3 regions of the Bacillus sp. 2175 genome follow, and region 3 is predicted to be linked to each of the others. Evidence: predicted binding sites of a transcription regulator. Region 3 holds the regulator's gene; each other region holds the start of a gene.
The links. Region 3 encodes NrdR, which represses ribonucleotide reductase genes. Its sites were predicted from a motif close to AACACNATATATNGTGTT; they were not measured.

Region 1 (3,265 bases), 2.1 Mb from region 3:
TTCTTCTGCACTTGCTCTTTTAAACTTGTCCAATCTTCTTTTGTCGGAATATGAATTCCTTCAAATAGTTGCTGAACTTTTTCAGTTACAGGACTGTAATCTGTCGTTTCATACTTTTCGAAGTATGTGCCATTCGCATAATCAGATTTATCGAAGTCTTTAAATGTCTCGCCTTTTTCTGTAGCGATTTCCATACTTTTCTCAATAGAATAGTAATTTAACATCATAAAGAATGTACGAGCGAATTCTTTCGCTTCTGCACTTTCATAAGCGATTTTATTTTTTGCTAAATATCCGTGTAAGTTCATTGCTCCAAGTCCAACTGAATGAAGCTCGTCATTTGCTTTTTTCACAGTTGGTGCATTCGGAATAATCGTCATATCAGAAACAGCTGTTAAAGCTTCCATTCCCGCATGAACTGCTTCACGAATTTCTTTATTTTCCATTACGTTTACAATATTTAACGATCCTAAGTTACAGTTAATATCACGACGGATAATGTCATCTGTACCGTAATCATTTATTTCTGAAGTTTCTTGAAGCTGGAAGATTTCTGTACATAAGTTCGACATCTTCACAGTTCCAATATCCTTCAATGGATGTTGATTATTTGCATTTGATTTAAACATTAAGTATGGGTAACCAGACTCAAGCTGAATCATAGCGATTTTAATAAGCATATCACGTGCACTAATATCTAGTGGCTTCTTCTTCACTTTCGGATTGCTCATTAATTCATCGTACATTTCATCAATGTCAATATCATCTAAATGCTTGCCATATTCTTTATAAACCGTATAAGGCGCGAAAACATGGAAAGGTTCGTTTTTCTCAGCAAGCTCAAAGAACTTACTTGGAACGATAATTCCGATTGATAGAGACTGAATACGGCTCTTCTCATCGGCATTTATTTTTTTGGTATCAAGGAATTCAATAATATCCCAATGGAAAATGTTTAAATATACTGCACCGGCACCTTTTCGTTGGCCAAGCTGATTCGCATATGAAAACGAATCTTCAAGCAATTTCATAACAGGTACTACGCCACTTGCAGCGTTGTCGATACCTTTAATTTGCTCACCACGTGCGCGTAGCTTAGATAAGTTTAAAGCTACTCCCCCGCCGATTTTTGATAATTGCATCGCAGTATTAATGTTAAAGCCAATTGAATTTAAGCTATCATCCATCTCTAACAAGAAACAAGACACCATTTCTCCTCTTCTGCTTCTTCCCGCATTTAAAAAGGTTGGTGTCGCTGGTTGGTAGTTTTGTTTTACAATCATGCTTGCGAATTGTCTTGCTTTCGAAACATCACCGCGTCCTAAGTATAATGAAACAATTGCTACACGATCTTCATAGCTTTCTAAGTATTGTTTTTGATCATTCGTTTTTAACGCATAATCTTTGTAGAACTTAGATGCTGCCATATAAGATTGGAACTCGAAGTTTTCACCATAAGCGATGTTATATACTTCCTCTACTTCCTCCAAGCTATACTCGTCCAGAACGTTGTAATAGTAATCATGTTCTTTCATATACTCCATTCGCTCTGCCACGCTATTAAAAGGAACGGTATTCTCTCTAGCTTCTTCCATAAAGACTTCTAATGCCTCTTTATCTTTATGAAGCTGATAAAAACCGTCCTGCATTTGCGTGATTTCATTATTCAGTTCAATGTGTCGCAATCTCCCGCACCCTTTCCTTAAAATATTCTACATCGTTATTTGTTCCAGATAACTCAAATTTTGATACAATAGGCACTTCATATTTAGTAGAAATCTTGTCAGCACTTGCACCGAACATGTCTCCCCAGTTACGATTGCCGCTTGCAGATACGCCTTTTAATTTTTCATTATTGCGCTCTAAAAAGTCTAAAACACGTTCTGGTACATTTCCAAAACCTGTTGTATACGTAATAAGAATAAAGTCTTCATCTATTACTAGATCTTCATCAATTTGAACGGCCGGCATATTTAATTTGTGAATGAAACGCTTCACGTTTCCTGTCATAGAATCATATGCAACTAACATTTCCGACCCTCCCTCTCAAATCTATATTCTCTATATGTTGTTCTTGATTTCTCTATATATTGTATTACGTTTCAAAATAAGACACAAGATATATGTATAAATTCTTTCTTTTTTTAACTTTTACTTTTCGACATGATAGCCGTTTTTTTTCAATACAATGACTATGAAACAACATTCTAAAACTCATGTCAATAAAGTGCTTTTCAAAAAAGTTGTCAACGAATTTAACCTTATTTTTAAAAAAGTTAACAATATATTTTGTCATAAAACGGTAGATGCTGAAGAAATATATTTCTCCAGCATCACGCAAAAAAGAACAGATATGAAACTATAATCTGCTCTAAAAAACGATTACATTTATCAAATTTACCTTATTAAATATATTATACATATACTTTCGTTTTTCGTTACATACTAAAAGATAACTATTATAGAAAAAGATTATTATTATGGAACTTCAATTTATTTATGAAAAGTTTATTCAGAGTACTCAATGCGCAAAATATCTTTTACAAATATATGATGTGGATTTTCATCTTTATCAAGCATTGTACATACAGGAGCCTCTTCATCAAAGTATACAATCAGTCCTTCTACGTACTGATATGTATGTTGAACTTGTACAGTTACTTTAATTTCTATTGCTTCTTCATATGCTCTTTTTATTTTCTGAAGCATTTTTGCTGAACATTTTCGTTTCTCTGGATACATAACCATTCCCATAAATCGATTGCCGGCTCTATCTTTCCACATATAATCCCAATGTGGTAAAATGCCTTGTTTAAAATCGCCCATAATTCCCCTCTCCTTTATCTTTTATTTATCCCGCATGAAACGTCCGTTTGGTGAAGGCTACTAATCAGTGAGAGATGCCCTGCTGATCAAAATTCTCCTTTATGAACGTGGCGTTTCTGAATATGTATAAATCACTTGCCCGCCTCGCTGTGCGTTACCAATGAAATGCTTAAAGTCTTCTCTATTTACAACAACTTCTCTGAACGTATAAAATACATCTTTCGTAACAACATACTCCTTTATTTCACCATTTTTTAGCTGATCTAAAATTGTATTTGCTAATTCTTTATCCATGTATTTCACCTCTCTGCAATATTTTATTTTATCTTATATTCTATAGGTCAACAACTGTAAATTTATCCCGCTATTTGCAGGTAGTCCGATTGGTGTTGACTACTAATCAGTCGTAGAATGAACAAAAAATCTTACTGATTAACGT
Region 2 (3,265 bases), 930 kb from region 3:
ATACCATTAATTTCACCAAATTCTTCTCTATCTTTTTTCACAAACTTCCCTGATAATCCTTCTGCTGGAGTTGCAATTACTGAGAAATTCAGTTGATGTTCTTCTGTCGCTTTATCCATTCTATCTCTCATAAAGGAAATAATTTCATACCCAAGTTTCCATGATTCTCCATCTTCCCCATGATGCTTTCCTGTTAAAGCTACTAAACATTCCGCAAGACCGATAAAACCAATACTTAACGTCCCTTGTTTTAAAATCGAGGCTACGGAGTCTTCAGGCTGCAACGTTTCTCCACCACGCCATACACCTTGTGAATATAAAAACTGAAAATCTCTTGCTCGTTTCGTACATTGATACGCATATCTTTCTAATAGCTGCTTAATTCCTAAATCTAAATAATAGTTTAGCGCTTCAAAAAACGCTTCTTTTGAACCACTAATTAACGCTAATTTCACTAAATTAATAGACGTAAATGATAAATTCCCTCTACCAATCGCTGTTTCTTCTCCATGTATATTAGACATAACACGGGTACGACATCCCATGTAACATACTTCACTTTCCGGTCTTCCATCATAATGTACTGCATTAAACGGAGCATCTAAAAATGAAAAGTTAGGGAACAATCGTTCAGCCGTTGTCTCTAATGCTAATTCAAATAAATCGTAGTTCGGATCACTTTCTTCAAAATTTACACCTTTTTTCATCTTGAAAATTTGAATCGGAAAAATCGGTGTCTCTCCTTTACCAAGTCCAGCTTGTGTCGCTTTTAAAAGTTGTTTAATTAACATTCTTCCTTCTTTTGATGTATCTGTTCCATAATTAATAGAAATAAATGGTACTTGTCCTCCGCCCCTACTATGCATACTATTCGAATTATGAACGAAAGCCTCACACGCTTGATACGTATCATTTTCCGTTTCTTTCCATGCAAATTCCTCTATTTGTTCTTTCGTAAGCGGATATGATTGTAATCGTTTTTTATGTCTCTCAATTGTTTTTCGTACATAAGGTGCTAAATCAATATCAAAGAGTGCAAACGATTGACCACCATGCTGCATATTTTGATTCGCTTGAAAAATAATAGACGAAAGAGCCAATGCACTTTTAATGTCTTGCGGTTGTCTCATATGTCCATGTCCAGTATGAAAACCGTTAGCAAGCATTTGCGCTAACGGAATTTGTGAACAAGTCGTCGTTCCTGTCGCATAAAAATCTAAATCATGTGGATATAATATATTTTCATTTATCGCTTTTTTCACTTGATCTGACAATAAATTCTCAACAGCATAATATTTTGCACTCTCAGATGCGAACGTTCCCATTACGCCCATTGGAGAGCGGCCGTCTACATTTGCATTTTCTTGCATTAAATCTTGTTCATTGCCGTGGACTATTGTCTCGAACACTTTCATTAATTCTTCTTCTCCACGTGTATTATTTTGTAACATTTATAACCCTCCACCAATATGTTGTTATCTTTTGATTAAAATGTTACTACATATAGTCTTACTGTTTCTGTGAGAAATGTAACATTACTGTGAAATTTTTTTCACGAAATAATGAATTTTTCATTTACAAAAAAGAAATGTGCTCTTTACAAATGTATGGTACAATATACGGGAAAAACTCTTTTTACCCTTTATCAACACATTTGAATAAAGGAGACTGAACTTATGGTTACTACATATCTTTTATTTATCGTTGCCTACTTACTTGGCTCGATTCCATTTGCACTAGTTGTTGGAAAAATCGGCTACGGAATCGATATTCGTGAGCACGGGAGCGGTAATCTAGGCGGAACAAACACATTCCGCACATTAGGGAAAAAAGCAGGTTTTACCGTTACAATTGCTGACATTTTAAAAGGGACATTAGCAACAAGTCTACCAATGATTTTCGGATTAGATATTCATCCACTATGGTTCGGGTTAGCGGCTGTTCTTGGACATGTCTATCCAATCTTCGCGAAATTCCGCGGTGGTAAAGCAGTTGCAACTTCTGCTGGGGTGCTATTATGCTATTCACCAGTTGTTTTTGCAATATTGGCTGTTGTATTTTTCACCCTTTTATTTACAACAAGATACGTATCACTTTCTTCTATGGTAACAGCAGTTGTTGCTGTTATTGCATCCATTGTTAGCGGGGATAAAATCTTCATTATTGCGATGTGTTTATTAGCAGGTATGGTTATTTATAAACACCGTGCAAATATCGGACGAATTATAAATAAAACTGAACCAAAAGCAAACTTTTCAAAAAAGCAAAAATAAGATCGTAACCCACATAACGCAAAAAGAAAACGTGAAGCATATTAATAGCGTCTTTTTGCGTTATTTTTTATACTAAAGAAAAAGCAACATAATTTGGAGGAACTATACATGAATCTTTCCGTAACAAAAGAAGCAGCACAATGGTATAAAAATGAATTAAACTTACAATCAAATGAAACACTACGCTTTTTCGTACAATACGGTGGTTGCAGTACTGTGCAAAAAGGACTTTCTTTAGGGATTCGTAAAGATGATCCTGCACATCCTGCTGTTCAAGTTCAAGAAGAAGGTATTAACTTCTTTATTGAAGGCGATGATGAATGGTTCTTCGATGGACATAATTTATCTGTTACACTTAACGAAGGTGACGACTTCCCACAATTTAATTATGAAAAATAAAAAAACGTGGCTTCTGCCACGCTTTTTTATTTTTTCTTAATTTCCTCATATTTCGCATACCACTCAGGATATAACTTTTTAAATGATACAGGGCGGAACCCTTCTTTTTTCGCACAAATATTCGTCGTACTTGCAGTAATACAAAGTTCACCATCACCATTATATATTTCATATCCATATACAACGCGAAGTGGGCTCACAGTATCTACCCATGTTTTTACGATTGCTTTTTCTCCGTAACGCATCGCTTTACGGTATGAAATTTGTAAATCTAACACAGGAGAAATAATTCCTTCTTTCTCCATTTCAACATATGAAAAACCTAAATCTTGTATAAGTTTCGTGCGACCTAACTCAAGCCACACTAAGTAGTTTGAATGGTAAACAACACCCATTTGATCTGTTTCCGCATAACGGATTTCAACTTCATGTTCTGCTACAAACATATGTATATTCGCCGTTGCCATAAACTTATAAAAATCTATAATTTTTGTTTATTTCCCTGTTCTACGTGTCCGATTTCACAGAAGCTACTTTCGTTTGATGTAACACTCCGAGGGCGTAAATTCGGATACAACGAATCCTACATATTA
Region 3 (3,265 bases):
AAGTGAAAGTACTTGCTTGGTATGATAACGAGTGGGGCTACTCTCGTCGTGTTGTAGATCTTGTAACGTTAGTTGTTGAAGAGTTAGCGAAACAAGAAAATGTGCAACACATTTAAGTGAATAAGGGAGGAGAGGGCAAGGCAACATTTGCCCTCTTTTTTTAATTTTTTCTGAAAAGGAAAAAAATTATATAAGTATATTTAAAAAAGTGGACATACCACGAAGCGTTGTGATTACTGCATTTGTGAATCGTTTATTTTTTTTAGGGAAAAGTAAAGAGGAAAATATGACAGAAAATCGAAAAAACTGTTGTTGCAAAATGAAAATAAACAAAGTATACTAACACTCGTAAACTTAAGAGCTGAGGTACGTAGTCACTACTTAAAGGGTTAGGACCTCTCTGGACTAACTTTCCCCCGTGGTAGTGGAGCAAGCCAAATTGCAAATTAGTTTTCAATTCGAACAGTTAGAATAAATTTACAAGGGGGAACTGTAGAATGGATACTATGGATACGATGGGTCGTCACGTGATTGCTGAACTTTGGGATTGCGATTTCGACAAACTGAATGACATGCCGTATATTGAACAATTATTTGTGGATGCAGCACTAAAAGCTGGTGCTGAAGTGCGTGAGGTTGCTTTCCATAAATTTGCACCACAAGGTGTAAGTGGAGTAGTAATTATCTCGGAATCACATTTAACAATTCATAGCTTTCCGGAGCACGGTTACGCAAGTATTGATGTTTATACTTGTGGGGATCGTATTGATCCAAATGTTGCTGCAGAATATATTGCAGAAGGTTTAAACGCGAAAACGCGTGAGAGCATCGAGCTTCCTCGAGGAACTGGTAGCTTCGAAATTAAGCAGAGAGAAACAAAAGCTCTTTAAAAAAGAACATAATTGATTTAAAATGTAAAGAGGTGTATAATGCACCTCTTTTTTAGTTTATAAAAAAGGAAAAATATAACGTACTCGTTAGTTGAATAAATTGGATTCTTGCAAATGAGGTAGTGCTCTATATACCATCTTATTTTTAAGGATGAGATGATAAAGTGATGCGCTGAAACTTAAAGTGGTAAGAGAGTTAGAATGAGTTATATAATATTGTATATATATTTTAGGTGAAGTGAGTAGAGAAAAATAAAGAGTATAGTGTAAAGGAGTGAATGTATTGCGTTGTCCATCCTGTTCTCATAATGGTACAAGAGTGTTAGATTCGCGTCCGGTAGACGAGGGGCGCTCTATTCGAAGAAGGAGAGAGTGTGAAAGCTGCTTAAGTCGCTTTACGACCTTTGAAAGGGTAGAAGAGTCACCTCTTATCGTTGTAAAAAAAGAAGGCACACGAGAAGAGTTTAATAAAGAAAAGATTTTACGTGGTTTAATTAAAGCGTGTGAAAAAAGACCAGTATCTTTAAGACAATTAGAAGAAGTAACACAAAGCGTGGAACGTGAACTGCGTAATTTAGGTATATCAGAAGTGAAAAGTGATATGATTGGTGAAATTGTCATGGAAGAACTTCGCGATATTGATGATGTTGCTTACGTACGTTTTGCTTCTGTATATCGTCAATTTAAAGATTTAAATGTATTTATTGAAGAATTAAAAGATATACTGCAAAAAGAAAGAGAGTAGAAGTTGTATTTTATTCTCTTTACATACCGTAAATAATAGGATAAGAGAGCTAGAAGCGCAAGCTAATAGCTCTTTTTCACTAAGAATTTATATAATGAAGATAGAACGAATGAAGTAGAGGATAGATTGGATGAGAGAAAGGAAAAGCAAGAATGGAAAAACAGTCATGGATGGAGCTATTGCCGATTGATCGTTATAAAGTAAGTGCGAAAGGGCTACTGCACAATTACGACCGAAAAGTGTTAACGATGTTGTATCAGCCGTTAATAGGTAGTAGAGCTTTTAGCTTATACATGACACTATGGGGAGAGCTAGAGCAAGATCGTGTATTTGGAAAAGAGAATACGCATCATTCCCTTATGGTGACTATGCAAATGCAACTTCCTGAAATATATGAGGAACGAGTAAAGTTAGAGGCAATTGGGCTATTGAAGGTATATATTAAGAAAGAAAAAGATATTCGAATGTTCATATATGAGTTGCAACCACCTTTATCTCCGAAGCAGTTTTTTGATGATATTGTTTTAAGTATCTTTTTATACAATCGATTGAGCCGGACAAAATATAATCAAGTAAAGCAATATTTCTTAGAAGAAGAATTTGATTTTGCTTCTTATGAAAATGTTACGCGTTCTTTCAATGATGTGTTTGGTTCGTTTAATCCAGGACAGCTTGAGCATGCGCAAGAAGACCTTCGTATTCCAAAAACGACAACTATGCCAAGTAACGAGAAGGGAGACGCTCCGAAAGTTTGGAATGATTTCTTTGATTTCTCTTTATTTGTAGATGGATTGTCCGCTCTTGTTCCTAAAAAGGCGATTACAGATCAAGTGAGAGACTGCGTTATAACACTTGCTTACGTGTATGGTGTAGATGTGTTATCGATGCAAAATATCGTTCTTGGTGCAGTGACAGAGATGCAAACAATTGATACGGAAAGGCTTAGAAAAGGAGCGCGCGATTGGTATCAATTTGAAAATGGTCAAGCATTACCGGTATTAAGTGAAAGAGTACAGCCTCATGCTGCACGTACGATGAAAGAGAAAGAGCCTTCATCGCAAGAGGAGATGTTAATAAAGCAGCTAGAGGAAATCTCGCCAAAACAACTATTGAAAGAGATTTCTGGTGGTGCAGAGGCAACGAAAGCGGACTTGCAGATCGTTGAAGATGTCATGATTAATCAAAAATTGACACCAGGAGTTGTGAATGTACTTATTTATTACGTTATGCTACGCTCAGATATGAAACTTGCGAAAACGTATGTCGAGAAGATTGCTGGGCATTGGGCACGTAAAAAGGTCGGTACAGTAGCGGACGCGATGGCGTTAGCGAAAGAAGAGAACCGTCAATATCAAGAGTGGGCTGAGACGAAGAAAAAAGGCCGTACGGCGAAGAAAACGGTGCGGAAAGAAATGGTGCCAGATTGGCTTAAGGAAGAAGAGCCGAAAGAACAAGAGAAAGAAACAGAGAAGAAAGATACAAGTGTAGAAAAAGATGCAAGTACGCTAGAAGATGAAAGAAAACGACTAGAAGAAGTGTTAAAAAAATATAAGCGTGATTAATAGAAGAGAATGAACGCTCTTTGAGGTGAGAAAATGGAGCATATTCAAAATTCATTTGCAAAATTAAT

Region 1: nrdI (class Ib ribonucleoside-diphosphate reductase assembly flavoprotein NrdI) is a predicted target of NrdR. The motif match lies at 2,080-2,097, and genes of this name have one in related genera.
Region 2: ACXKY9_RS17400 (anaerobic ribonucleoside triphosphate reductase) is a predicted target of NrdR. The motif match lies at 1,494-1,511, and genes of this name have one in related genera.

Annotation. Positions count from the first base shown of each region.
Region 1 covers NZ_CM173819.1:1,143,422-1,146,686, reverse strand. The annotation lists gene nrdE (class 1b ribonucleoside-diphosphate reductase subunit alpha) at 1-1,685, opposite strand, end outside; gene nrdI (class Ib ribonucleoside-diphosphate reductase assembly flavoprotein NrdI) at 1,672-2,031, opposite strand; gene ACXKY9_RS06200 (hypothetical protein) at 2,195-2,365, shown strand; gene ACXKY9_RS06195 (hypothetical protein) at 2,509-2,826, opposite strand; gene ACXKY9_RS06190 (hypothetical protein) at 2,926-3,120, opposite strand.
Region 2 covers NZ_CM173819.1:3,372,788-3,376,052, forward strand. The annotation lists gene ACXKY9_RS17400 (anaerobic ribonucleoside triphosphate reductase) at 1-1,451, opposite strand, end outside; gene plsY (glycerol-3-phosphate 1-O-acyltransferase PlsY) at 1,677-2,273, shown strand; gene ACXKY9_RS17410 (HesB/YadR/YfhF family protein) at 2,382-2,672, shown strand; gene ACXKY9_RS17415 (acyl-CoA thioesterase) at 2,699-3,118, opposite strand.
Region 3 covers NZ_CM173819.1:4,305,168-4,308,432, reverse strand. The annotation lists gene ACXKY9_RS22330 (glyceraldehyde-3-phosphate dehydrogenase) at 1-116, shown strand, start outside; gene speD (adenosylmethionine decarboxylase) at 507-890, shown strand; gene nrdR (transcriptional regulator NrdR) at 1,174-1,635, shown strand; gene ACXKY9_RS22315 (replication initiation and membrane attachment family protein) at 1,788-3,197, shown strand; gene dnaI (primosomal protein DnaI) at 3,231-3,265, shown strand, end outside.